DNA from 4 places in the Sutcliffiella sp. NC1 genome. Region 2 is predicted to be linked to each of the others. Evidence: riboswitches for the same ligand, from Rfam matches in the RefSeq annotation. Region 2 holds a riboswitch; each other region holds the start of a gene.
The links. Region 2 has a riboswitch for S-adenosylmethionine ahead of O1A01_RS09020 (peptide-binding protein). Riboswitches for the same ligand answer to the same signal wherever they lie in the genome.
Positions count from the first base shown of each region.

Region 1: another riboswitch for S-adenosylmethionine. It lies ahead of metK (methionine adenosyltransferase); the one in region 2 lies ahead of O1A01_RS09020 (peptide-binding protein).
Region 3: another riboswitch for S-adenosylmethionine. It lies ahead of mtnK (S-methyl-5-thioribose kinase); the one in region 2 lies ahead of O1A01_RS09020 (peptide-binding protein).
Region 4: another riboswitch for S-adenosylmethionine. It lies ahead of O1A01_RS12365 (O-acetylhomoserine aminocarboxypropyltransferase/cysteine synthase family protein); the one in region 2 lies ahead of O1A01_RS09020 (peptide-binding protein).

Region 1 is NZ_CP115153.1:3,890,654-3,896,637, reverse strand. It holds gene O1A01_RS20240 (alpha/beta hydrolase family protein) at 1-33, shown strand, start outside; gene pckA (phosphoenolpyruvate carboxykinase (ATP)) at 101-1,687, opposite strand; SAM riboswitch class I at 2,022-2,165, shown strand; gene metK (methionine adenosyltransferase) at 2,349-3,548, shown strand; gene O1A01_RS20225 (YebC/PmpR family DNA-binding transcriptional regulator) at 3,838-4,554, shown strand; gene O1A01_RS20220 (hypothetical protein) at 4,631-4,801, opposite strand; gene O1A01_RS20215 (glycosyltransferase family 4 protein) at 4,827-5,969, opposite strand.
Region 2 is NZ_CP115153.1:1,755,751-1,761,734, forward strand. It holds gene O1A01_RS08995 (serine hydrolase) at 1-459, shown strand, start outside; gene O1A01_RS09000 (NAD(P)-dependent oxidoreductase) at 572-1,192, opposite strand; gene O1A01_RS09005 (hypothetical protein) at 1,244-1,510, opposite strand; gene O1A01_RS09010 (VOC family protein) at 1,545-1,967, opposite strand; gene O1A01_RS09015 (fasciclin domain-containing protein) at 2,264-2,764, shown strand; SAM riboswitch class I at 3,032-3,198, shown strand; gene O1A01_RS09020 (peptide-binding protein) at 3,399-5,018, shown strand; gene O1A01_RS09025 (hypothetical protein) at 5,084-5,434, opposite strand; gene O1A01_RS09030 (hypothetical protein) at 5,599-5,751, opposite strand.
Region 3 is NZ_CP115153.1:2,250,858-2,256,841, forward strand. It holds gene mtnA (S-methyl-5-thioribose-1-phosphate isomerase) at 1-995, opposite strand, end outside; gene mtnK (S-methyl-5-thioribose kinase) at 1,008-2,195, opposite strand; SAM riboswitch class I at 2,297-2,453, opposite strand; gene cspD (cold-shock protein CspD) at 3,271-3,468, shown strand; gene O1A01_RS11745 (carbon-nitrogen family hydrolase) at 3,774-4,559, opposite strand; gene O1A01_RS11750 (pyridoxal phosphate-dependent aminotransferase) at 4,736-5,911, shown strand.
Region 4 is NZ_CP115153.1:2,371,460-2,377,443, reverse strand. It holds gene htpG (molecular chaperone HtpG) at 1-644, opposite strand, end outside; gene metX (homoserine O-acetyltransferase MetX) at 888-1,958, opposite strand; gene O1A01_RS12365 (O-acetylhomoserine aminocarboxypropyltransferase/cysteine synthase family protein) at 1,942-3,270, opposite strand; SAM riboswitch class I at 3,391-3,496, opposite strand; SAM riboswitch class I at 3,618-3,723, opposite strand; gene O1A01_RS12360 (hypothetical protein) at 3,836-4,783, opposite strand; gene O1A01_RS12355 (hypothetical protein) at 5,009-5,200, shown strand; gene O1A01_RS12350 (ATP synthase beta subunit C-terminal domain-containing protein) at 5,255-5,984, opposite strand, start outside.

The sequences.
Region 1 (5,984 bases), 2.1 Mb from region 2:
AGAAGATTAACGGAGTGGATGAAGAATCAATAGCAGTACCTTGTTACATAGAAAAAGCACGACTGTATGGTATAGACTATCATACAGTCGTGCTTTTTAATTAAACTGTTGGACCACCAAGAGCTAAAATGTTATTTGGAACATGTTGGAATTTTGTGAAATTTTGTTTGAACTTCTCTGCTAGTTCACGTGCTTTTTTATCATATTCTGCTTCACTAGTCCATGTTTTCTTAGGTTGTAATACTTCGTCAGGAACACCAGTTACATGTAAAGGTACGTTTACTCCGAAATATGGATCAGGTTGAAATTCTGCATTTGTTAATTCACCTTCAAGAGCTGCTTGCACCATGGAACGAGTATAGGAAAGTTTCATTCTATTACCTACACCATACTCTCCACCGGTCCACCCTGTATTAACTAAAAATACTTGAACGTTGTGTTCGTCAATTTTCTTTCCTAACATTTCTGCATAAGTTGTTGCAGGTAGTGGTAAGAAAGGTGATCCGAAGCATGTAGAGAACGTTGCCTGTGGTGAAGTGATGCCACGTTCTGTTCCAGCAAGTTTACTTGTGTAACCGCTTAAAAAATGGAACATAGCTTGTTCTTTTGATAATTTGCTAATAGGAGGTAGTACCCCAGTTGCATCAGCTGTTAAAAATATAATAGTTGTTGGATGCCCAGCAACGCTTGGATCAACAATGTTATTCATTGCTTGTAATGGATATGCTGCACGAGTGTTTTCTGTTAGTGACGAATCATCGTAATCAGGAATTCTACTGTTTTCATTTAATACTACATTTTCTAATACAGATCCGAAGCGGATGCTATCAAAAATTTGTGGTTCTTTTTCTTGAGAAAGTCCGATACATTTTGCATAACAACCACCTTCAATGTTGAATACACCAGTGTTGGACCAACCATGTTCGTCGTCACCAATTAATTTACGATTTGGATCGGCAGAAAGGGTCGTTTTACCAGTTCCTGATAACCCGAAAAACAACGCCACATCTCCTTCACGACCTACGTTAGCAGAGCAGTGCATCGGCAAAATACCGTTTTCAGGTAATAAGTAGTTCATAATCGAGAAAATTGATTTTTTCATTTCGCCAGCATATTCTGTACCGCCTATTAAAATAATTCTCTTTTTAAACGATACTAAAATGAATGCTTCAGAGTTTGTTTTATCAATTGAAGGATCAGCCTTAAACGTTGGTGCCGAAATAATCGAAAATCCAGCTTCATGTGTTGCTACTTCTTCTTCTGTTGGACGAATAAATAATTGGTGTGCAAAAAGGTTGTGCCATGCAAATTCATTGATAACTTGAATTGGTAAGCGATACTTCTCGTCTGCACCTGCAAAACCTTTAAAAATAAAAATTTCATCTTTGTTTTCTAAGTAATGAACAACCTTATTATATAATGCATCAAATACATCTTCAGAAATAGGTTGATTTACTTTTCCCCAGTCTACTTTATCTTTACTGATTTCGTCTTGGACGATAAATTTATCTTTCGGTGATCTACCTGTGTATTTTCCAGTAGTTGCAAGCACTGCACCTGTTGCAGATAAAGTTCCTTCTTTTCTTTCTAAAACTTTTTCTACCAATTGTGGGACAGATAATTGTACATTTGCATTGCTTCCATATAATAATGTAGATAGTCCGTTATCGATACCAACCGTTTTCATCTTTAAACTCTCCTTCAGAAAAGTGTATTGTTTATGTTAATAATTAAAAGTATAACACATTAACATCAATAGTCCATACTAATTGTGATATTTTATGTAAAGATTACAATGGAAGTTCATAAAATACACTTTTTTCTCAAATTTGGTATAGATAGCGTCATATTGATGAACTCTAACATTGTAGTAGTTGATAAAGCTAGTGGAAGATTACTTCATAGTATATATTCACTATATTATAAAAATACAAGTATTTCTCTTTTTTTCTTTAGGAAAAATGTCGGTTTTTGTTGACATAGATAGTTTCACTACGATAATATAAATCACTGAACGGATACTCTTATCCCGAGATGGTGGAGGGACAGGCCCGATGAAACCCAGCAACCTGCTCATTTAACTGCAATACATACTGGGCATATTTAATGAAGTGAGAAAAGGTGCTAACCTGAAGCAAAGTATTATATGCTTTGCGTGATAAGAGTGAAAGGCGATAAATCTTCAACCTTTCCTCAAAAAAAGGAAAGGTTTTTTATATTTTGACACAAGATAAGGGAGAGCGTTATATATTAACATTGGAGCTTATCTTAAAGTTTTATTGGGAAAGTGGAGATCCGTATCATGATGGTGATATACACCGATAATTATAAAGGAGGAACTTTATAAAATGACAAAACAACGTCGTTTATTTACTTCTGAGTCCGTTACTGAGGGACACCCGGACAAAATTTGTGATCAAATTTCTGATTCTATCCTGGATGCTATTTTGGCAAATGACCCTAATGCCCGCGTAGCTTGTGAAACATCTGTTACTACAGGTCTTGTATTAGTTGCTGGTGAAATTACAACATCTACATATGTAGATATTCCTAAAATTGTTCGTGAAACTATTCAAGGTATCGGATATACGCGTGCGAAATACGGATTTGATGCGGAAACGTGTGCAGTATTAACTTCAATAGATGAGCAATCTGCTGATATCGCGATGGGGGTAGACCAAGCGTTAGAGGCACGTGAAGGACAAATGACAGATGCGGAAATCGAGGCTATTGGAGCTGGAGACCAAGGTTTAATGTTTGGTTTTGCTTGTAATGAAACGAAAGAATTAATGCCATTACCAATATCTCTTGCTCACAAATTAGCTCGTCGTCTAACTGAAGTAAGAAAAGAAGAAATCTTACCATACTTACGTCCAGACGGTAAAACACAGGTAACAGTGGAGTATGATGAGAACGACAAACCTGTTCGTATTGATACGATTGTTATTTCAACACAACATCACCCAGAAATTACGTTAGAGCAAATTCAACGCAATATTAAAGAGTACGTTATTAATCCAGTTGTTCCAGCTGAATTAATTGACGAAAACACTAAATATTTCATCAACCCAACAGGTCGTTTCGTAATTGGTGGACCTCAAGGGGATGCTGGTTTAACTGGTAGAAAAATTATTGTTGATACGTACGGTGGTTATGCACGTCATGGTGGAGGAGCTTTCTCTGGTAAGGATGCTACTAAAGTAGACCGCTCTGGTGCTTATGCTGCTCGTTACGTTGCGAAAAACATCGTTGCTGCAGAACTTGCTGACAAATGTGAAGTGCAACTAGCATATGCAATTGGTGTTGCTCAACCAGTTTCTATCGCAGTTGATACTTTCGGAACTGGAAAAGTATCAGAAGAGAAATTAGTAGAACTTGTACGTGCTAATTTTGACTTACGTCCAGCAGGTATTATTAAAATGCTTGACTTACGTCGCCCGATTTACAAACAAACAGCTGCTTACGGCCACTTCGGACGTAACGACCTTGACCTTCCTTGGGAGCGTACAGATAAAGCTACTGCATTAAAAGAACAAGCAAACGCTTAATAGATGTAACCAAAAAACTGCAGAGATTCCTTTGCAGTTTTTTGGTGTAAAATTGAAAGGATTTTTATTTTCAAAACTAACAACATAGTGAAGAAGAATACGGAAGGCATACACCGGAGAGATTCATGGACGATAGCGAAGTGAAACTGTAACATGGTAGAATACTATAGCACCTTCGCTTTTGTATGTTTATTTTTTCTAACACTTAACAAATCATAGCCTATAGCGTTATAATATATTTGCTATAAAACTTCTGCTTATAGACTTATGTTGAAAGTGAGTGTTTTTGATGGGCCGTAAATGGAACAACATTAAAGAAAAAAAGGCTGCAAAAGATGCAAATACGAGCCGAATATATGCGAAATTCGGTCGTGAAATTTATGTAGTAGCAAAACAGGGAGAGCCTGACCCAGAACTAAATCAAGCATTACGCTTTGTTTTAGAAAAGGCAAAAACATATAATGTTCCGAGAGCAATTATTGACCGTGCCATTGAAAAAGCAAAAGGTGGCGGAGAAGAAACTTACGATAAACTTCGTTACGAAGGATTTGGTCCGAATGGTTCAATGGTTATAGTAGATGCATTAACGAACAATGTGAATAGAACAGCTTCGGAAGTTCGTGCTGCTTTTGGTAAAAATGGTGGTAACATGGGTGTAAGTGGTTCTGTCGCTTACATGTTCGATTCGACTGCGGTTATTGGTGTAGAAGGGAAGTCTGCTGACGAGGTATTAGAGTTATTAATGGAAGCAGATCTTGATGCACGTGATATATTAGAGGAAGAAGATACGGTCATCGTTTATGCAGAGCCAGACCAATTTCATGCTGTTCAAGAGGCGTTTAAAAATGCAGGGGTTACAGAATTTAAAGTAGCGGAATTAACAATGTTACCTCAAACGGAAGTAACCTTATCGGAAGATTCATTAGCACAGTTTGAGAAAATGATTGATGCGTTAGAAGATTTAGAAGATGTTCAACAAGTTTATCATAACGTAGACTTAGGCTAATAATTTAAAAGGGTGTACTAAATAGCCAGCCGCCATTGTAATTAATTGGGGGCGAGTATTTAGAACACCCTTTTCTTTAGCTTTCAGACTGTGGGTTATTTAATAATTCCTCTTGTTCATTCGGTTCCATTCCATTTTGCTCTTGAATATTATTTTGAATCTTTTTATTTAATATAGACTCGCTTTTAATATTCATGTTAGGAGGTAGATTATTATTTCTACTAGCTTGTTTATTCCAAGTTGACATATTACTACTCACCTCTTTAAAAAAATTAAGCTAAATGTTGAAGAGCAATACTTTTTAACACTTCTTCGTATTCCATTACTAAATTATCGAAAATAGAATCCCAGGACTGTGTTAATGCGTATTGTCTTGCTTTTTGACTCATATTATACATAACAGCCTCATTTTTTAAAAAATAAGTAATTTTTTCTACAAACTCATTCGTATCTTTTTCAACACATAAAAACCCTGTTACTCCTTCTTTGACAATCGAACGTACTCCACCTGCATTTGCCGCAATCGTTGGGGTGCCACAGGCTAATGCTTCTAACACTACATTACCGAACGTTTCTGTTGTAGACGGAAATACAAAAACGTTAGCGCTAGCATATACTGCTGCCAACTCTTCCCCTTTTAAAAAACCTGTAAAAGTCATGTTTTTTGGTGCAAGTTTCTTTAATTCTTCTTTAAGTGGGCCATCGCCAACTACTAACCAGTGCGAGTTTTGCTTGATTTCTGGAGGTAGGTTTTCAGCAATTTCAGGTAAGAGTAAAACATCTTTTTCCGGTGCAAGTCTACCTACACATAAGAGGATATATTTTTCTTTAATATTATATTTCCCCCTCACTTCCTGTTCATTAAATAATGGATGAAAAACGGTACTATCTACACCTCGTGACCAAATAGCTAACCTTGTAAAACCTTTTTTTGTTAAATGTTCTTCGGTTTGTATAGAAGGAACAAATATTTTTTCTAACGGCCGATGAAACCATCCCATGTATTTCCAAAGAAGTTTAGAAAACAATTGAAGGTCATAATACTCTAAATATTTATCGAAATCTGTATGATACGAACCGACAATGGGGATGTTTAGTTTTTTCGCATAATGCAATCCACATAACCCCATATTAAAGGGAGTAGCAACGTGTATAATGTCAGGCTTAAATCGAATAAGCTCTTCTTTTACTTGTGATGTTTTAGGTAAGGCGAGTCGACATTCTGGATATAGGAAAAATGGAAAACTAGTAAAACGATGAACATGTGTAGAGAAAAATTCTTTTTCGGTACTTTCCGGTGCAAAAACACGGAATTCAATTTGTTCCTTTGTTAAATAATCTGTATAGCGTTTTAAAGTCTTCGCAACCCCATTAACTTCAGGAAAAAAAGTATCAGTGAAAATAGCGATTTTCATTGTATTCCCTCCAAA
Region 2 (5,984 bases):
CAATCTATAACGCTAGAAGAATACAGAGAGCTTGCTTGGGAGATTCATAACGTATTGAAGAAGGGGGAGGCAGCATTTTTCGATGGTACTGTTTCCATCCCAATGGAGCTACAAAAAATATGGTCTAACCGATTACCAAACGCGACAGTAGAAGACTATGGAAAGGTAATGGAAGCGATTTCTAATGATAAGGCAACTCTTCCAGGAGGAGAAGGCATTCTCCGTGAAATAATGGAGTGGCCAATGGAGCTACATACTTCCAACCGAGAAAAGTATGCACACTTCGGAGCGAAAGGTGGTTCAACTGCATTTGTTTTAAACCAAGCTCTTTATATTGAAGACAAAAACGGAAAGAAAATCGAAGTAATTATTTTTACAGAGGGATTTAACTTTATTGAATTTATTAAAATGAATCGAAGTATGAACTCGTTCTTACTTAAAGTTCTTAATGAAAGATAGAGTTTAAGGTTCAACAACGTGGTGGATGTGGTTAAATAATAGCGGAAACTCGCTTTATATGGTGTGTTTCCGCTATTTGTGTATACGAGTTTCCTGTTCAGTCAATCATACATTAGTAGGCGATACCTACACGAGATTTAATATAATCGCTTGATTCAATCTGGTTATATGTAAATTCAGCTGTATCCGGTTCAGAAATTTCAGCCCCGTTCTCCGGTAAATAATTACGTTCTACACGATATTTACCTATTTTTTCTCCGTTCGGTAAATACGTAGGACAAACAATGGTCCAGTCGAGTGTTGACTCTTTAAGGATATCGTAAACTTTATGATGTTCTTCTGCTGCACGGGTTGACTTACGCTTTGATTCACTTGATAGATAACGAAGAGTATTAGGGGTAGTTCTACTTTGAAGAATACCTGCAGTTCCAACCGTTATCATTCGTTTAATACTCTCGTTTTCCATTGCCTCGATAATTAGTGGCATGCTTTCAGATAGAGTGTCGTTGCCATCCGTATTTAGTGCACTAATAACTACATCAATTCCATGCATTACCCGGACGATATCATCTTTATTTAACACATTCCCTTGAATGATCGTTAAATTATCATTGTTTATTTGTATTTTTTCGGGGGTGCGAACTATTACAGTAACACGATGATTGTCTTGAAGAGCATATGTAACTATTAGACTTCCAACTCGTCCTGTTGCACCTAAAACTAAAATATTCAAGAGGGAACCTCCTTTAGCAAATACTAATATTTTTCTGTAAAAATTGCAGATTTACCTATTTCTTCTTTCCAACACTTCGGGTTTCACTTTAGCCCATCTCACATACATTCCGTGCCCCTCATAACCGTTGTGGCTAATTGTGTAACCACCATTCTGTGCTTCATAAAACCTCTGCCCTGTTTCTAAGCTACGTGTAACCCAACCTTGATTACATATCATATTTTCTACACAGTACCTTTGTGCTTCTGCCATAGTCTTAAACACCTTACGTGGTTTATCTTGCCTACTAAACAAAACGATTGCTTTAACTTTCTCCATAATATTTCTCCTTTTGTTCTTAATGGTCTTAAGGTTACTCAATTGTATCCCATTGAGGATTCCAAACTACTTCCCATAAGTGACCATCTGGGTCTTGAAAGTGACCAGAATATCCACCCCAGAAAGTGTCGTGTGCGGGATCAGTTATAGTTGCTCCTGCCTGTTTTGCTTGTTCCATTATATCGTCAACTTCGGCTTTACTATTAACATTGTGACCTAAAGTAAATTCGGTAGTGCTTGGTGCAGATAAGGTAACTTTTGCTTCATGAGCAATATCTTTTCGATTCCAAATGGCAAGTTTTAATCCAGGTTGTAACTCAAAAAAAGCAACTGCGCCATTTTCAAATTCTTCACCGACTATGCCATTTGTGGGAAGGCCAAGACCATCACGATAGAAAACCAAAGATTTTTCTAAATTATCTACACCTAAAGTAATTACAGTAACTCGGGGCTTCATAAATGGCATCTCCTAAACTATATTGTTTAAGTTAATTATAACAACAATTAGTTATTAGGAAAAAATATATTTGATAAAGAGTACAACGTTTTTGAGATGGATTTGCGTGCACGCATATATTTGTAGCATTACTAAAAGTGTGTGCTTGACGATCCTGTCCAATTGTAATAGGAAATTTCTTTGGATAAAAATAACGACTAATCAAAATACTATACATTGGAGAATACATACATGGGGTGTGACGCATCATAAAAGCGTAACGGATAGTAGATGTAAATAAAAAGGAGGTAAGAAATATGAAGAAAGTGAAGTTGATTATGGGTTTATTAGTTGTATTAATGGTAATGTCCTTATCTACTAGTGCATTAGGAGCTGAGAATCCTGCACCTACGAAAGACATTGTTGATACAGCATTAGAAGCAGGTGAGTTTAAAACATTAGCAGCAGCTTTAGAAAAGGCTGGATTAGTGAACGCGCTAAAAGGTGATGGTCCTTTTACCGTTTTCGCACCGACTGATGCGGCTTTTGAAAAACTGCTAAAAGAATTAAACGTAACACCTGAGCAATTATTAGAAAGAGAAGACCTAGCAACAATTCTTCAATACCATGTAGTACCTGGTAAAGTCATGTCACGTGATTTAAAAGAAGGAATGAAGGCAAAAACACTTGCTACTAAAGAAGTAACTTTCTCTCTTAATCCAGCACGTGTAAATAATGCCAACATTGTGAAACCGGATATTCAGGCTTCGAACGGTGTTATACATGTCATTGATACGGTTTTAATACCTGCAAATTAATCGATATAAAGACTGAGTTCGTACTTATGGTACAGTTCAGTCTTTTCATTCTTGAAGTGGTAAATACTATTGTTTGCACTCATTTAGAGATTATACATCATGAAGCAAGAAAGATGATTTGCATATATTCTTACTTAAATTCCAAAAAATGTGTGGACGAGGGACCTGTCCCTCTGTCCCAAACTGTTTCTTTTTTCCTAATTTTATAATAATAGGTTGAATTTTTGTTTTTATTGTATTAATATAATAAAGCAACTTAATATGACACTCTTATCGAGAGCAGGCAGAGGGATTTGGCCCGATGAAGCCCGGCAACCGGTCGTAATACCATTGTGAGATGGGGCAACTAACAATTATGTTAGTAGCCTAGGATTTTCCATTGTGACACGGTGCTAATTCCAACAGAAAGATACTATTTTTCTGAGAGATAAGAGGTACGGACTTTTACATAAATGTGCCTCTTTTCTATTGCTTAGAAAAGGGGCTTTTTGTTTGGAAGAAGATCGGTAAAAAAGTAGGTGTCTGTTACTAATAAACCAAGTAAACATATCGTTTTACTTATTAAGAGGAGGGGATTCGTTAAACTTATTTTTTGAAATCATCTTAATGAGGAGAACAGAAGGAGGATTTTTACATGAATACAAAAAAAATTATTTTAAGTATTGCTAGTTTAGTAGTTACGATGAGTTTATTTTTAACTGGATGTGCCACTGGAACAGTAAATGAGGGTACCCAAAATGTGAGTGGGGACCCTGTTAATGGTGGAGACTTCATTATCGGAAGCACCGGTTCACCTACTATTTTTAATTCCTTATATTCCGTTGATACAACAAGTAGTGCTATTCAGGGTTTTCTTTTTAACGGATTAGTAAAAACAAATACTAGTTTAGAGTTTGAAGGAGACTTAGCAGAGGACTGGGATGTTTCGGAAGATGGCTTAACTTGGACCTTTCACTTGAAAGAAGGGGTGAAATTTCATGACGGTGAAGAATTAACCGCAGAAGATGTTGTATTTACATATAGCATTCCACTACATGACGATTACGCAGGTGCGCGTGCATCTGACTTTGAACAAATTAAGGACATACAGGCTGTTGATCCGTATACAGTACAAATTACACTAACAGAAAAATATGCACCATTTTTGTCAACGATGAGTTATCACATTTTACCGAAACATATTTTAGAAGATGTGCCGATTGGCGATTTGGCGGAACATCCATTTAACACGAAAGAGCCGATTGGAACTGGTCCATTCACGTTTGTTGAATGGAAAGATGGAGAGTACATAAAAGTAGAAGCAAATGAAGACTATTACGACGGTCGCCCTAATTTTGATTCTATCGTTTACAAAATTGTTCCAGATGCGAACTCGTTAATGGTTCAACTGCAAACAGGAGATATTCATCACATTGCTGTTCAATCAGAAGACCTTATGCTTGCACAAGATTTAGAAGCGCAAGGACTCATTCAGTTGCAATCTGGCCTTGGATTGTCGTATACGTATATCGGCTGGAATCAAAAAAATCCGTTATTTCAAGATAAAAAAGTTCGTCAAGCATTAACCCACGCTTTGAATAGAGAAGTAATTGTTGAAAGTGTGTTAGAAGGTGATGGTCAGCTAGCGAATTCTACAGCAAGTCCAGTTAGTTGGTCTTACACGGAAGATGTACCTGTATTTGATTACGACCTAGAAGCAGCTAAAGCTCTGTTGGCGGAAGCGGGTTGGGAAGATACAGATGGAGATGGCATTCTTGATAAAGATGGAGAGAAATTCGAATTCACACTAAATGTGAACCAAGGTAATAAAGCCCGTGAACAAATCGCGGTAATTGCGCAAGAACAATTAAAAGAAGTTGGTATTGAAGTGAACATTAAAGTGCTCGAGTGGAGCGCATTTGTAAGTGCAAACATGGCACATGAGTACGATGCATGTATTAATGGATGGAGTTTAGGGGTAGACCCAGATCAAACGGATTACTTCCACTCCAAACATAGAGAACAAGGGTTGAACTATACACAACACAGTAATCCAGAGGTTGATCAATTACTAGAGGAAAACGTAAAAATCTTAGATGATGAAAAAAGATTGGAAGTTTTACACGAACTATACCAACAAATCTCGGAAGACCAACCGTATACATTTTTATACTATCCAAACGTACATTATGCACTACCAATTAACTTAGGAGGATTTGAGTTTCACCCAAGTAACGGTTTTTATAACATAAAAAACTGGTGGTTAGCGGAGTAATTTAGATTACATGTCTAAAAAAACAGGAGGCGAATGCTAGCCTCCTGTTTTTTGTATAATCTTATTTACCGTTCACAAGTAATAACGAAAAACTCCCCTGTTCTCATCGAAACCGTTCGTGTCGGAGGACCACTTATTCTTTGACTACAGAATACATCAATTGTCGTTAATCCACAAAAAGCCCTAACGTATTGGTTTCGTCCTAAATTGACGTCGGGTAATCTTCTCGTTGGCGCTCCTATAATAGGTAAGCAAAACACAACACCAATTTCTCCTGGGTGTAAAATCTCTTCACTAGCTCTAGATGTCCTTGTTCTGCCTTCTTCATCCACGATCGTAATATAATGTCCAGGAGTGAGAGTAGAAAGACTATCTAGTAAAGACTGTCTAATAGTATTGATGATATTTTCTTGCATATTTTTTAACCTCCCTTATTTTCATAAGATAGAGTATGCATTTACTAGAGTGAATGATAGGGCATGGAAGTATGTTGGCATATAAATCAACATTTATCTATGAAAAAGTGAAGTAGATTAATAGTATGTAAAATTAAAACGCCAAGCAAAAAAGAAAACCAAAACTAATAGTCTTGGTTAACAGCTTCACTTAAAAGAAGAATATCTTTATATATTTCATTCCTAATGCAAGGGTCAGGGCAACGATAATACTCATCAACTAGTTTAGTTAATTCGTATAGAATAATAGAATATACACCGTCTAGGCACTTTGTCATGGTGACCACCTTTATTAAATAGTACGAAAGTAATTATATCTAAAAAAATAGAAATGTCATAGTATGTGTGACTAATTTTTTTGTCGCTTCATTTACTTCCAGACAATTTTCATGAGCTAATCGTTATCAATGGTCGGCGATACCCGGTAGAAGGGGTAGTAGCTAAGCAGCAACTTGCTATGTTCCATAAACTAGATCATTTGTTAATTCTATTATTTTTATAAAATACTAAA
Region 3 (5,984 bases), 500 kb from region 2:
TTTTCCGTAATAATTGCTGTAATATATTCATTCGGTGTTACATCAAAGGCTGGATTAAAAACAGAAACTCCGTCTGGAGCAACTTTCACGCCAGCAATTGTCGTAACCTCTGTTTCACTTCGTTCCTCAATTGGAATTTCAGCTCCAGTTTTTAATGATATATCGAAAGTTGATAAAGGTGCAGCGACGTAAAAAGGAATGTTGAAATGTTTCGCTAAAATGGCCAAACCTAATGTACCGATTTTATTAGCTGTATCTCCGTTTGCAGTTATACGGTCGGCACCAACGATAATAGCAGAAACTTGCTTAGCTATAATCGTATGGGCAGCCATATTATCGGTTATTAACGTCACATCCACACCAGCTTGTTGTAACTCCCATGTTGTTAATCTAGCACCTTGTAAAACTGGTCTAGTTTCACATGCAAAAACAGAAAGTGGAAAATCCTTTTCTTTTGCAAGGTAAAAGGGAGCTAAAGCAGTTCCGTATCGAGCCGTTGCGATAGAACCAGCATTACAAATGGTCATAACTTTATCGCCTTTTTGAAGTAAAGAGAGGGCGTTATCGCCAATTTGGTGGCAAACCGCTTCATCTTCCACTTGAATTTGTATCGCTTCGTGAACTATATTGGTTTTTGCTTCGTTTACAGATTTGCTATCATGTAAAACATTTGTTAATCTTTCTAACGCCCAAAATAGGTTCACGGCTGTCGGGCGAGAACTCGCTAAATAAGCTATATCTTTAATGAAAAGATCTTTAAATTCATCCATAGACTCTACATTATATTGTTTAGTGGAAAGGGCTAACCCATATGCCGCTGCAATCCCAATCGCAGGCGCACCTCTAACTTTTAACGTAACGATTGCATCCCATACATCTTCAATCGTCTTTAATTGTACATAAACAGTTTCGTTCGGTAGCTTCTGCTGGTCTAATAGTTTTATATACGTATCTTTCCATTCGACAGAAATGGGAATGTTTCTTACAGTTGTCATTATATCTACTCCTTATTGTTGTACATGTTGTAAGCTAACTTGGATGAAATCTTCAACAGAGTGAATATTGGCTCTATTCAAAATAAAATATTTGCCAAGTTGCAGAGCTTTTGTTTTCGCTTTTAATCGTGTTTCTATGGAAGGGATGTTATCTAAATCGGCTACGTGAGCAAGGCCAATGGTACGACGAATTAATTCACAACCGGCATATCCAATTGTGTCTTCCAATATTGATTGAAAAACGTAGGACAAATATCCTTCAGTTTTCGTAAAATATTCAACACTGTCTAAAGTCCATTGTTTTGTAAATTCAGTCGTAAAAACGTCCCAAGTCTTATTTATATGATCAAATAATACACCTTGCTTTTGTGGCTCTCTACTAAGGGCATTTACGATAAGGTTAGCAAAAAATTGACCAACATCGAACCCAATAGGACCGAAAAAAGCAAACTCTGGATCAATCACTTTCGTTTCATTATTACTAGCAAAAATACTACCTGTGTGAAGATCCCCGTGTAGTAGAGCTTCACCATTTGTTAAAAATGAATATTTCAACTTTGCTACTTCAAGTTTAAGAGAAGAATCGTTCCAAATCTCGGATACGACAGGTAATAATTCACGCTCGAAATTATTCGTTTCACTATCATAAAATGGATCTGTAAACACTAAATCCTCTGTAATTTTACATAGTTCTGGGTTAGCGAATTGTTGCTGTAAAAGTTTTTTCTTTTGTTGATTTAAGCCGAAATCAGAAGTGTAAAATAGCGTTTTGGCTAAAAACTGTCCGATATGCTCTGATAGTAAAGGATAGTCTTCACCATTCATTAGGCCTTTTCTACTTATCGTTAAATGCGAAAGATCTTCCATAACAGTAATCGCTAAATGTTCATCCGTATAATAAACTGTTGGAACGAGCGAAGGAACGTGTTTGGCAGCTTCTTTTAATGAGTTACTTTCAATTTGAGCACGCTTTAAAGTAAGTGGCCAACTTTCCCCTACGACTTTTGCATAAGGCAATGCCTGCTTTATAATTACACCTTTGTTATTTTCGTCTGTAAGGTGGAAGACTAAGTTTAAGTTGCCGTCACCTATTTCTTTACAGTTTATGCTAGTGCTATTTTCAAAGAAATGTAGTTTAATTGCTAGTTCGATTGCAGTAGTTTCTGTTAATGGTTCGTACGTTTTAGTTAATGTTGTCATTGTTTAACCCTCCATAAAAAGTGTGTAGGAGGCTTTCGTTAAAAAAATAACAAAAGCCTCTTTCCATATTGAAAGAGGCTTGAAGGTTCGATTCTTCGCACCTCTTATCTGCCAGAAAGTAATTTCTGCTGGATTTAGCACCGTGCCTTACGAAGCAAAAGCTTCGGCGTTCTATTAGAACGCCTTGTCTCACGACAATATTACGGTCGGTTGCTGGGTTTCATCGGGCCAATTCCCTCCACCTGCTCTTGATAAGAGATTCGTAGTAGTTAATACTACGTTCGTATGTATTTTTGTAAAATATCACTTGGTGAGAATCATAACTTGTAAAAGTAATAATTGTCAAGAAAATTTTTAAAAATAATGAAGTGTTTGTTATTTTCTTTGCTCTTCAAAGATGAATTTAGCACATTAGCCCCACTCAGACGGTTTAAAATAATAAATGTTACTGTTATCGGAGCGAGAATGCTAATTTACATCAGATTTTAAGCGCAAATTGTCAACTTTCAAAAGTAAAAGACGGTTCTCTAAGCAAGATGGATGAACTTTTTTACGTGCAATTTAGAAAGTGTGCATGACGACTGATTTTACTTAACAGCACTCGGAAATTACTTAACAACAATTCGAAATTACTTAACAGCACTCGGAAATTACTTAACAACAATTCGAAATTACATAACAGCACTCGGAAATTACTTAACAACAATTCGAAATTACTTAACAGCACTCGGAAATTACTTAACAACAATTCGAAATTACTTAACAGCACTCGAAAATTACTTAGCAACTACCCGAAATTACTTAACAGCAATGAGAAATTACATACAACTGTTCGAATATTTAACAGCAACCGAAAATTACTTGACAACTGCCCGAATTTATTTTTCTACTAGGTAAAATCGTTTGTATGTCTTGAACTTTTTCAATATTCCTGTTATTATAAAGTTATTATTTTTGTTCGTGAAAATAATGTGGAAAGTCAGAAATAATAGCAATTTCGTCTGGAAGTGTTTTGTGAACGAGCAAGAATAGTAATAAATTTTTACGTGGGTTAACCCGCAAGGAGGAACAAAAAATGTTACAAGGTAAAGTAAAATGGTTTAACGCAGAAAAAGGTTTCGGTTTCATCGAAGTTGAAGGTCAAGACGACGTATTCGTTCACTTCTCTGCTATCCAAGGCGAAGGTTTCAAATCTTTAGAAGAAGGTCAAGAAGTTACTTTCGAAATCGTTGAAGGTGCTCGTGGACCTCAAGCTGCTAACGTTCAAAAATAATAATGCTAGCCAAATAATAAAAGGACTCCAATTTTGGAGTCCTTTTTAAGTTAATAAATATGTAACATAATAGGAACCATAAAGAATATAAACAGGAGGATTTTTCCACCGTGTTAGTAAAAGCAGTGGAAGGGGAGGGAACGCTCAACATACTCTCGTGAAAATCAAATGACTGAACGCGAAGAGAAACGAACTAACATACTACTAGCCTATTTTCAGAATTGCCCCAAAGGTTTTTTAAAAATGTATACTATAAAAATAAAAAAGCATTGCAACAATAACGCTACAATGCTTTTAACATAGTATTAATAATAACTAGGTTTCCGATCTTCGAATATCGGTATTTGCTTCCGAACCTTCTCCACTTTTTCTAAATCAATGTCACTAACAACGATTGCTTCGTCTTCCAAACCTTCCGCTAAAACTTCCCCCCATGGGTCGATAATCATTGAATGGCCAGCAAATACGTTATTAGGGTCCTTCCCAACACGGTTAGCTGCAACTACATAGCATTGATTTTCAATAGCTCTAGCAATTAATAAAGCTCTCCAATGCTCGAGCCGTGATAATGGCCATTCCGCAACGACGAAAACCACTTTTGCGCCTCCCGTTGTATGGGTACGAATCCACTCAGGAAAGCGAATATCGTAACAAATAACTCCAGCGCAAGTTTCCCCATCTAGTTGAAATAATCCATCATTTTTTCCTGGTTGTAAGTATAGATGCTCATACATTAACTGAAACAAATGTAGCTTACTATATTCACCTACAATATCGCCTTCGTCGTTTACAGTGTACATGGTGTTATATGTACCTTTAGATGTATTTTTAGCAACGGAACCACCGACAATATGAACATTATGTTTTTTTGCTAACATTTGAAGTGTTTTTTTAGTAGTGTCACCGTTATTGTCACCAATTTCGTCTAACCGGGTTAAATCGTACCCTGTCGTCCATAACTCTGGTAATACGATAATTTTAGGGCTATATTTCTGTACAGTTTCCATAATCAATTTTTCTACTTTTTTAACATTTTCTTGCGGTGAACCGAACGTTATATCAAACTGAATACAAGCTACTTTCCATGACATATAAAAGTCCCCCTTTATTAGCCTTCGTCGTTTTCTGCTACCTGCATCTAATTTACAATTTATTATTCATTGTGTATAGCCCATTACAGAAAATTTCAAAAAACTCTTTACATTTTGCTTTTAACATTATATGATTTGTCACTAGTATTTCAACATTTTTTTAAGAAGGTGTACAAATGAAAAACTTTAAACAATCAAAATTGTTACAAACGTTACCAAAACAATTTTTTGCATCCCTTGTTGAAAAGAGCGGAAAAGTAGTTGCATTAGGTCATGATGTCATTAACTTAGGACAAGGAAATCCGGATCAGCCAACACCGCAACATATTGTACAATCGATGCAAAATGCGGTATTGAAACCACAACATCATAAATATGCCCCATTTCGAGGCCATGATTTTTTAAAAGAGGCGGTTGCAGCATTTTATAAACGAGAATACGATGTAGTGTTAGATCCAGCAACAGAAATAGCTGTTCTTTTTGGCGGAAAAGCTGGATTAGTAGAGCTGCCCGTTTGTTTGCTTAATGAAGGTGACACCGTTTTAGTCCCTGATCCAGGCTATCCAGATTATTTGTCTGGAGTTGCGCTAGCAAAGGCAAACATGGAAGTAATGCCACTTGAAGAGAAAAATAATTTTCTACCAAACTATCAAAATATCTCAGAATCTGTGCTGAAAGATGCAAAGTTAATGTTTTTAAACTATCCGAATAATCCTACAGGTGCTATGGCAACAGCTGCTTTTTTTGAAGAAACATTAGAGCTAGCAAATAAAAATAATATTTGTGTCGTTCATGATTTTGCATATGGCGCTATCGGCTTTGAGGGGAATCGTCCAATTAGTTTTCTACAAACTGCTGGTGCTAAAAATGTTGGCGTAGAAATATATACCTTATCAAAAACATATAATATGGCAGGGTGGAGAGTCGGTTTTGCCGTTGGGAATGCTAGTGTAATTGAAGCGATCAATTTACTTCAAGACCATCTATATGTGAGCCTTTTTAGTAGTATACAAGAAGCTGCTGCAACTGCGCTTTTAGACTCTCAACATTGTGTAGATGAATTAGTGGAAATGTATGAGGAGAGACGTAACGTTCTCGTAAACGGATTGAAAGAAATTGGTTGGGACGTTAATGCCCCACAAGGATCCTTTTTCGCATGGTTAAAAGTCCCTAATGGCTATACTTCTGAAAGCTTTTCTGATTACTTATTAGAAAATGCTCATATTGTCGTTGCACCAGGAATTGGCTTTGGATCATACGGTGAAGGTTATGTGAGAGTAGGGCTATTAACAAGTACAGAAAGATTACAAGAAGCGGTTGATCGAATTAAAAAATTGCAATTATTTTCTTAATCACTGTTGACAAAAAAGATTACCAATGTCATAATCTCAACTAGATTTTCTATTTTTGTAATAGTAAAAAAAT
Region 4 (5,984 bases), 620 kb from region 2:
GGTTTTGATGTAGTGACATCCATTTTAATAGGATAACGAATAAAGTCTGAGTATTTCTTTATAATAGCTTTAAGGCGATACTCTTCCAAAAATTCATCGTAGTTTTCATCCTCGCTATTTTCTTTTAGCTTTAAGATGATTTCGGTTCCGATTGTTTCTTTATCTGTTCCTTCGATAGAATACCCATCTGCACCTTCTGATTGCCATTTATAGGCTTGATTACTTCCAAGTGCTTTACTGTTAACAGTTACAACATCAGCAACCATAAAAGCAGCATAAAAACCTACACCAAATTGTCCAATAATATCATGACCGTCTTTTGTTTCATTTTCTTTTTTAAATGCTAATGAGCCACTTTTAGCAATTGTTCCTAGGTTTGTCTCTAATTCCTCCGCAGTCATTCCAATTCCAGTATCCATAATGGTTAACGTTCTTTCTTCTTTGTTAGGGATAATTTTTATGTAATAGCTCTCTTTATTAAATGTAAGGGTAGCATCTGTTAATGCCTTATAGTACAGTTTATCGATTGCATCACTTGCATTGGAGATTAACTCTCTTAAAAACACTTCACGTTGAGAATAAATAGAGTTAATCATCATTTCTAACAATCTTTTCGATTCGGCTTGGAATTGTTTCTTTTCCATGATTTAATCTCCTCTCTTTCTGTTAAGTAATTACTTTAGCACTCTAATCATAAGAGTGCTAACCCACTATTTTAATAACATATTTTATTGATTTTTGTCAATAGAAGGGGTGAACTAAAAGAAGGTTAGTTGGAGAAATACATATAGCAATCAGGTAAAAAACTTAAAGAAGAGGCTGAGACTAATAAAAATAGTATGTCCCAACCTCTTCTGAAGTACTATTCAAATAACAGAATTTATTTTTTACCGTGTCTGCAATACCGTTTGTAACTGTAACGAAATCTCCGTTCCAAACTTCTCAAATTCTACTAAAAATCCATCATGCCCAAAGTCTGTTTGTACATAAATATAGTTTGCTACTTTGCCAACTCTTTTAAGTAATAATACTGTTTCTTCTATTACTGTAGGTGGATATAATAGGTCATGCGAAAAAGCCACCATCGTTAACGAACTCTCGATATTTTTTAATGCTTTTTCTATCCCATGTCTCTTAAATCCAATATCAAAAGAATCCATCGCTTGCAACAAACACAAATAACTATTTGCATCAAAACGTTTTACAAATTTTTCTCCTTGATATTTCAAATAGGAATCTATTTGATATTGGGATGCGTTCTTTTTTTCACGTTGGAAACGGTTGTTAAATAAACGTTGCGAACGATACGTAACAAGCCCTACCATTCTTGCTACTTCTAAACCTTTTATCGATTGTTCCTCATAAAAACCGTTGTTCCAAGCTGGATCATTTTGAATAGCGTGTCTTCCAATCGTATTGAATGCAATACCATAATCGGATAAGGTAGGGGTAACTGCCATCGGTATTAAATGTTTTGCAAAATGGGGATAAAGTATCCCCCATTCTAAAACTTGCATGCCACCCAATGAACCACCAATAATTGATAGCACTTCTGTTACTCCTATTTTTTCTAACGCTCTTTTGTGACTATGAACGATATCTCGAATGGTTATAGTAGGAAAATCCCCCCTATATTTTTTTCCTGTTTCAGGATTTATAGAAGTAGGACCAGTTGAGCCCGAGCAGCCTCCGAGCACATTCATCGTAATAACATTATATTTGTTCGTATCGATATAACGTGAAGGTCCGATAAGATCTCTCCACCAGCCAGGGGACACCGATGTCCCGACTGTTAAGTGGTTTCCTGTTAAAGCATGACAAACTATTATACTATCGCCATAAAGGTTCCCTACTCTTTCATAAGCGACTTCCACATCTTTTAAATGGACACCACTCTCCAATTCAAAGTCACCAATACAAACCTTTCCGACTTCGTATAAATTATTTGTTTGAAGCATCTCCAGCAATTGCCCCTTTCACAGTAAATCCAGTAGCTGAATAAAAGGCTTGATCTAAATCATTTTTTAAATCTTCAACGGATTCTATGCCAACCGATAAACGTATTAAATCTTCTGTAACTCCTGTTTTCTGTAAATCTTCAGAAGATACTTGCTGATGTGTAGTTGAAGCTGGATGTATAATGAGCGATTTAGCATCCCCGACATTCGCTAGGTGAGACCATAATTTTACACTATCAATGACTTTTCTACCTGCTTCTCTTCCACCCTTAATTCCAAATACAATAATTGATCCGTACGTATTGTTTAAATATTTCTTTGCTAAATGGTTTGATGAATGGTTTTCTAAACCTGGGAAAGTGACCCAATCAACAGCAGGATGTTGTTGTAAAAATGCAACTATTTCTTTCGCATTTTCATTATGCCTTTCCATACGTAAATGTAATGTTTCTAACCCTTGTAATAGAAGGAAAGCACTTTGTGGGCTTAAACATGCACCGATATCCCTTAATAGTTGAACACGTAGCTTTACAGCATAAGCTAATGGACCGAACGTCTCGGCAAATCGAAGACCGTGATAACTTTCATCTTTTTCTATAAAACCAGGGTATTTCGGTTGATCCCAATTAAAAGTTCCACCATCTACAACGACCCCACCGATTGTTGTACCATGACCTCCTATCCATTTTGTTGCAGAATGTACAACGATATCAGCTCCCCATTTAAGCGGTTGACATACATACGGTGCAAACGTATTATCAACAATTAATGGAACATTGTTTTCATGCGCAACGTTTGCAATCTCTTCAATTTTCAACACGTTTAAACTTGGATTGCCGATTGTTTCTGCAAAAACAGCTTTTGTGTTAGGGGTAATTGCTTCTCTAACTTTTTCTGGGTTTGTTGTATCTACAAAATGTACCTTGATTCCATATTTCGGTAGTGTGTTTGCGAATAAATTATATGTTCCACCGTACAGGTTTTCAGCAGCAATTATTTCATCACCAGCTTGAGCTATGTTTAATATGGAAAAGGTAATAGCAGCCATCCCAGAGCTTAACGCAACTGCCGCAACCCCACCTTCTAATAGCGCTATTCTTTGTTCAAAAACATCAACTGTTGGATTCGTAATTCTACTATAAATGTTTCCGAACTCTTTAAGTCCGAATAAGTTTTGTGCTTGTTCTGTACTCTCAAATACATATGAAGTTGTTTGATAAATCGGAACTGCTCGTGAACCTGTTGTAGGATCTACTTGTTGACCACCGTGTAATAAAACTGTTTCTAACTTATACTCTTGATTATTTGACATGTTACATTCCTCCAAAATTAATATTTTTTAAGTTTACTTTTTTTCTTGAATATCTATTGACTAGCCTACAATATCTACAAAAATAAAAACCTCTTCATAAGAAGAGGTTCATTTTCCCTCCTCTTATCTTCCAGACAAAAAGTGTCTGCAGGATTTAGCACCTTTCAAGTTTTTGAAGGTTGCTGGACGTCATCGGGCCTGACCCCTCGGTCACTCTTGATAAGAGTTTATAAAGTTGTAAATATTTTACGTTATGATGTCGTACAATAATATATTCCTAGTTGTCGCCACCTCCAAAAATTAAAAATCCTTTCTAAAAGATTAGAAAGGATTAATATGCAGTCCTCTCCTTATCTTTCAAACAATAATGTTTGCAGAATTTAGCACCTTTCAAATCGTTTGAAGGTTGCCGGGCTTCTTCGGGTCTGTTCCCTCCACCACTCTTAATAAGAAGTTTCATTTATTATTATGTTGTTAAATAAAATAATAACAATTTTAAATATTTTCTGTCAATAGTTTTTGTAATCTTTTTTAAAAACATACTTTTAATCTATGATTAGTATGTTCATTCTTCTGGTAATATTAAGTTTATTCCGCCGATTTTAGGGTAGAATTCACCTATAGAACCCATACCTCCAGAGTAATATTGATCTCCATCTTGATTACTAAACTGGAAGAATGGTTGTATATATACTATTTTCCCTTTTAGCTCATCAATATTTTTGGAGGATAATGGAATATATAGGAGCATTTCTCTTTCCGTCAATGTTAATGGTAAATTAAGAGGTTCACCATTAAATTCATCAAGTTCATTCGAGTATAATTCAAAATCATCATCAAATGTGTACATCATATTATTTATATCATTTTCTGTCATACCTGGTAGCCAAAACAGTATGCGTTCTAATACGTCTCCCTTTGGGCCATCTAATCTAAATATATAACCTGTTCCATTAAAACCTAGTAGGCCATTCATAACCCATCTATTATGACTAACTTGATCTTCATTACCTATTAACGTAAATTGGTACGTTTTATCCATTGAGAAAGTTTCTTCCATCCCGTTAACCTGTAATTGTAATGAATTCAGCATGTAGTTTTCATCAAAACTATCCTTTATCGAGGTCATTGTCCTTTCCCCAATTGTAACTTTAGATTCACCGTTTATCATCATTTCTACTTCTGAGTGAATGTTCCTTTTATACCACGGTAAATCCTCATCCACTTGTAAAATGTATTCCCCTTCCATTTTTGAGAAAACATTACCTTTGTCATCTCTAAAAATTAATTTATCAATAGTAGGCGTTTTTTGCCATGGATGAGCTTTTACCCACACAACAGGTAGTGAAAATGACGCAATTGGTATGTTCTCTTCCACTGTTAACACGATAGAGCCACCACTATTTAAAGGATATATTCCACTTGAAACATTTGATTGAGTACTCCACCAAACGATTGAAATAGTAAAACAAATAATCGTAAATAGGAAAACAATCAATATCCTTTTTAACATTGTGTTTCCCCCTTTCCTTATGTCATAATATTCAAACGTTTTAGGGTGGAAAAGGTTTCATTTTTTTTAATATAAAAAGCAAACTAATAATAGTTGAAACTTTTTTACCTAATATACCGTATATTAAGTAATCTTTAAAAAGGCTTGGCAACTACTTCTTAACCATTCAAATGGCCTTAGTATGTTAAAATATAAAAGAAATTGCACTTGAAAGGGTGTGGGTGGATGGATATTTATATTGCATCAACAATTATAGTGGCACTATCACTACTATATTATGGTTATGATAAGAAAAAAAGTTATGAATTAAAAGAAAAAGAATTAGAGCTTGAACATAAAAAATTGGAACTTGAAATTATGAAGCTCAATAAAGATGTGCAAACAAATAACGACGAAAGAAAAGATACACAAGTTTGATTGAATTCAAATTGTGTCTCTTTTTTTTGTCGTTACATCGCTAAACTATGAATATTAAAGCCTACCTACAAAAGTAACATCTTCTACTCTACGCCCATCTGCACCGCCACTTATGATTGTTTGAACATCTTGTATAACTTCTTGTAAAGAAACCGATTGTCCTTTTACTTTCGTATGCTCTTCCGCTACGAAAAAAGGTTGCGTTAAATATGCTTCAAGTTTTTCCCCTCTTTCGTACGTTTCTTTCTCTGAAATCGGGATTGCTTGATTTCCTCTTACTTGAACTAGCGCACGTAATTCACGATAACGACGTAATAATTTTTTTGCACGTTGTTGAACTGATAAGTGATTTTGATCAATATATGCTCCTTCTAATATAGACGAAGTAGAATAAATTGGATTTACGGCAGGGAATTTAAATCTTGCAGCTAAGTCCGCATCAAAGTGCCAAACAGTTTCTAACGGACCATATGGCATTTCTTCATCCATTACTTCTCCTTTTAGATCCAGAAGAATTGTCGTAACGTTTGAAATTCCTTCTTGCTCTAATCTCTCTTGTAACTCGAATGTCTCTCCAGTTAGTACATGCTCTCTATCGGTAGCAAAAAGAATATGATTGTTACTATTTGAACTATTTACTATTACTTCATGCGTTTCATTAATTGAATTTGATAGTATATCTACTAATGGATACAAATCTTGGAGCTCTGGATAAATGCCTTCTGGTTTTTGAAGTATTGTACGATATCCATTCTGTTTAAGATTATGAAACAACTCTGCAAGA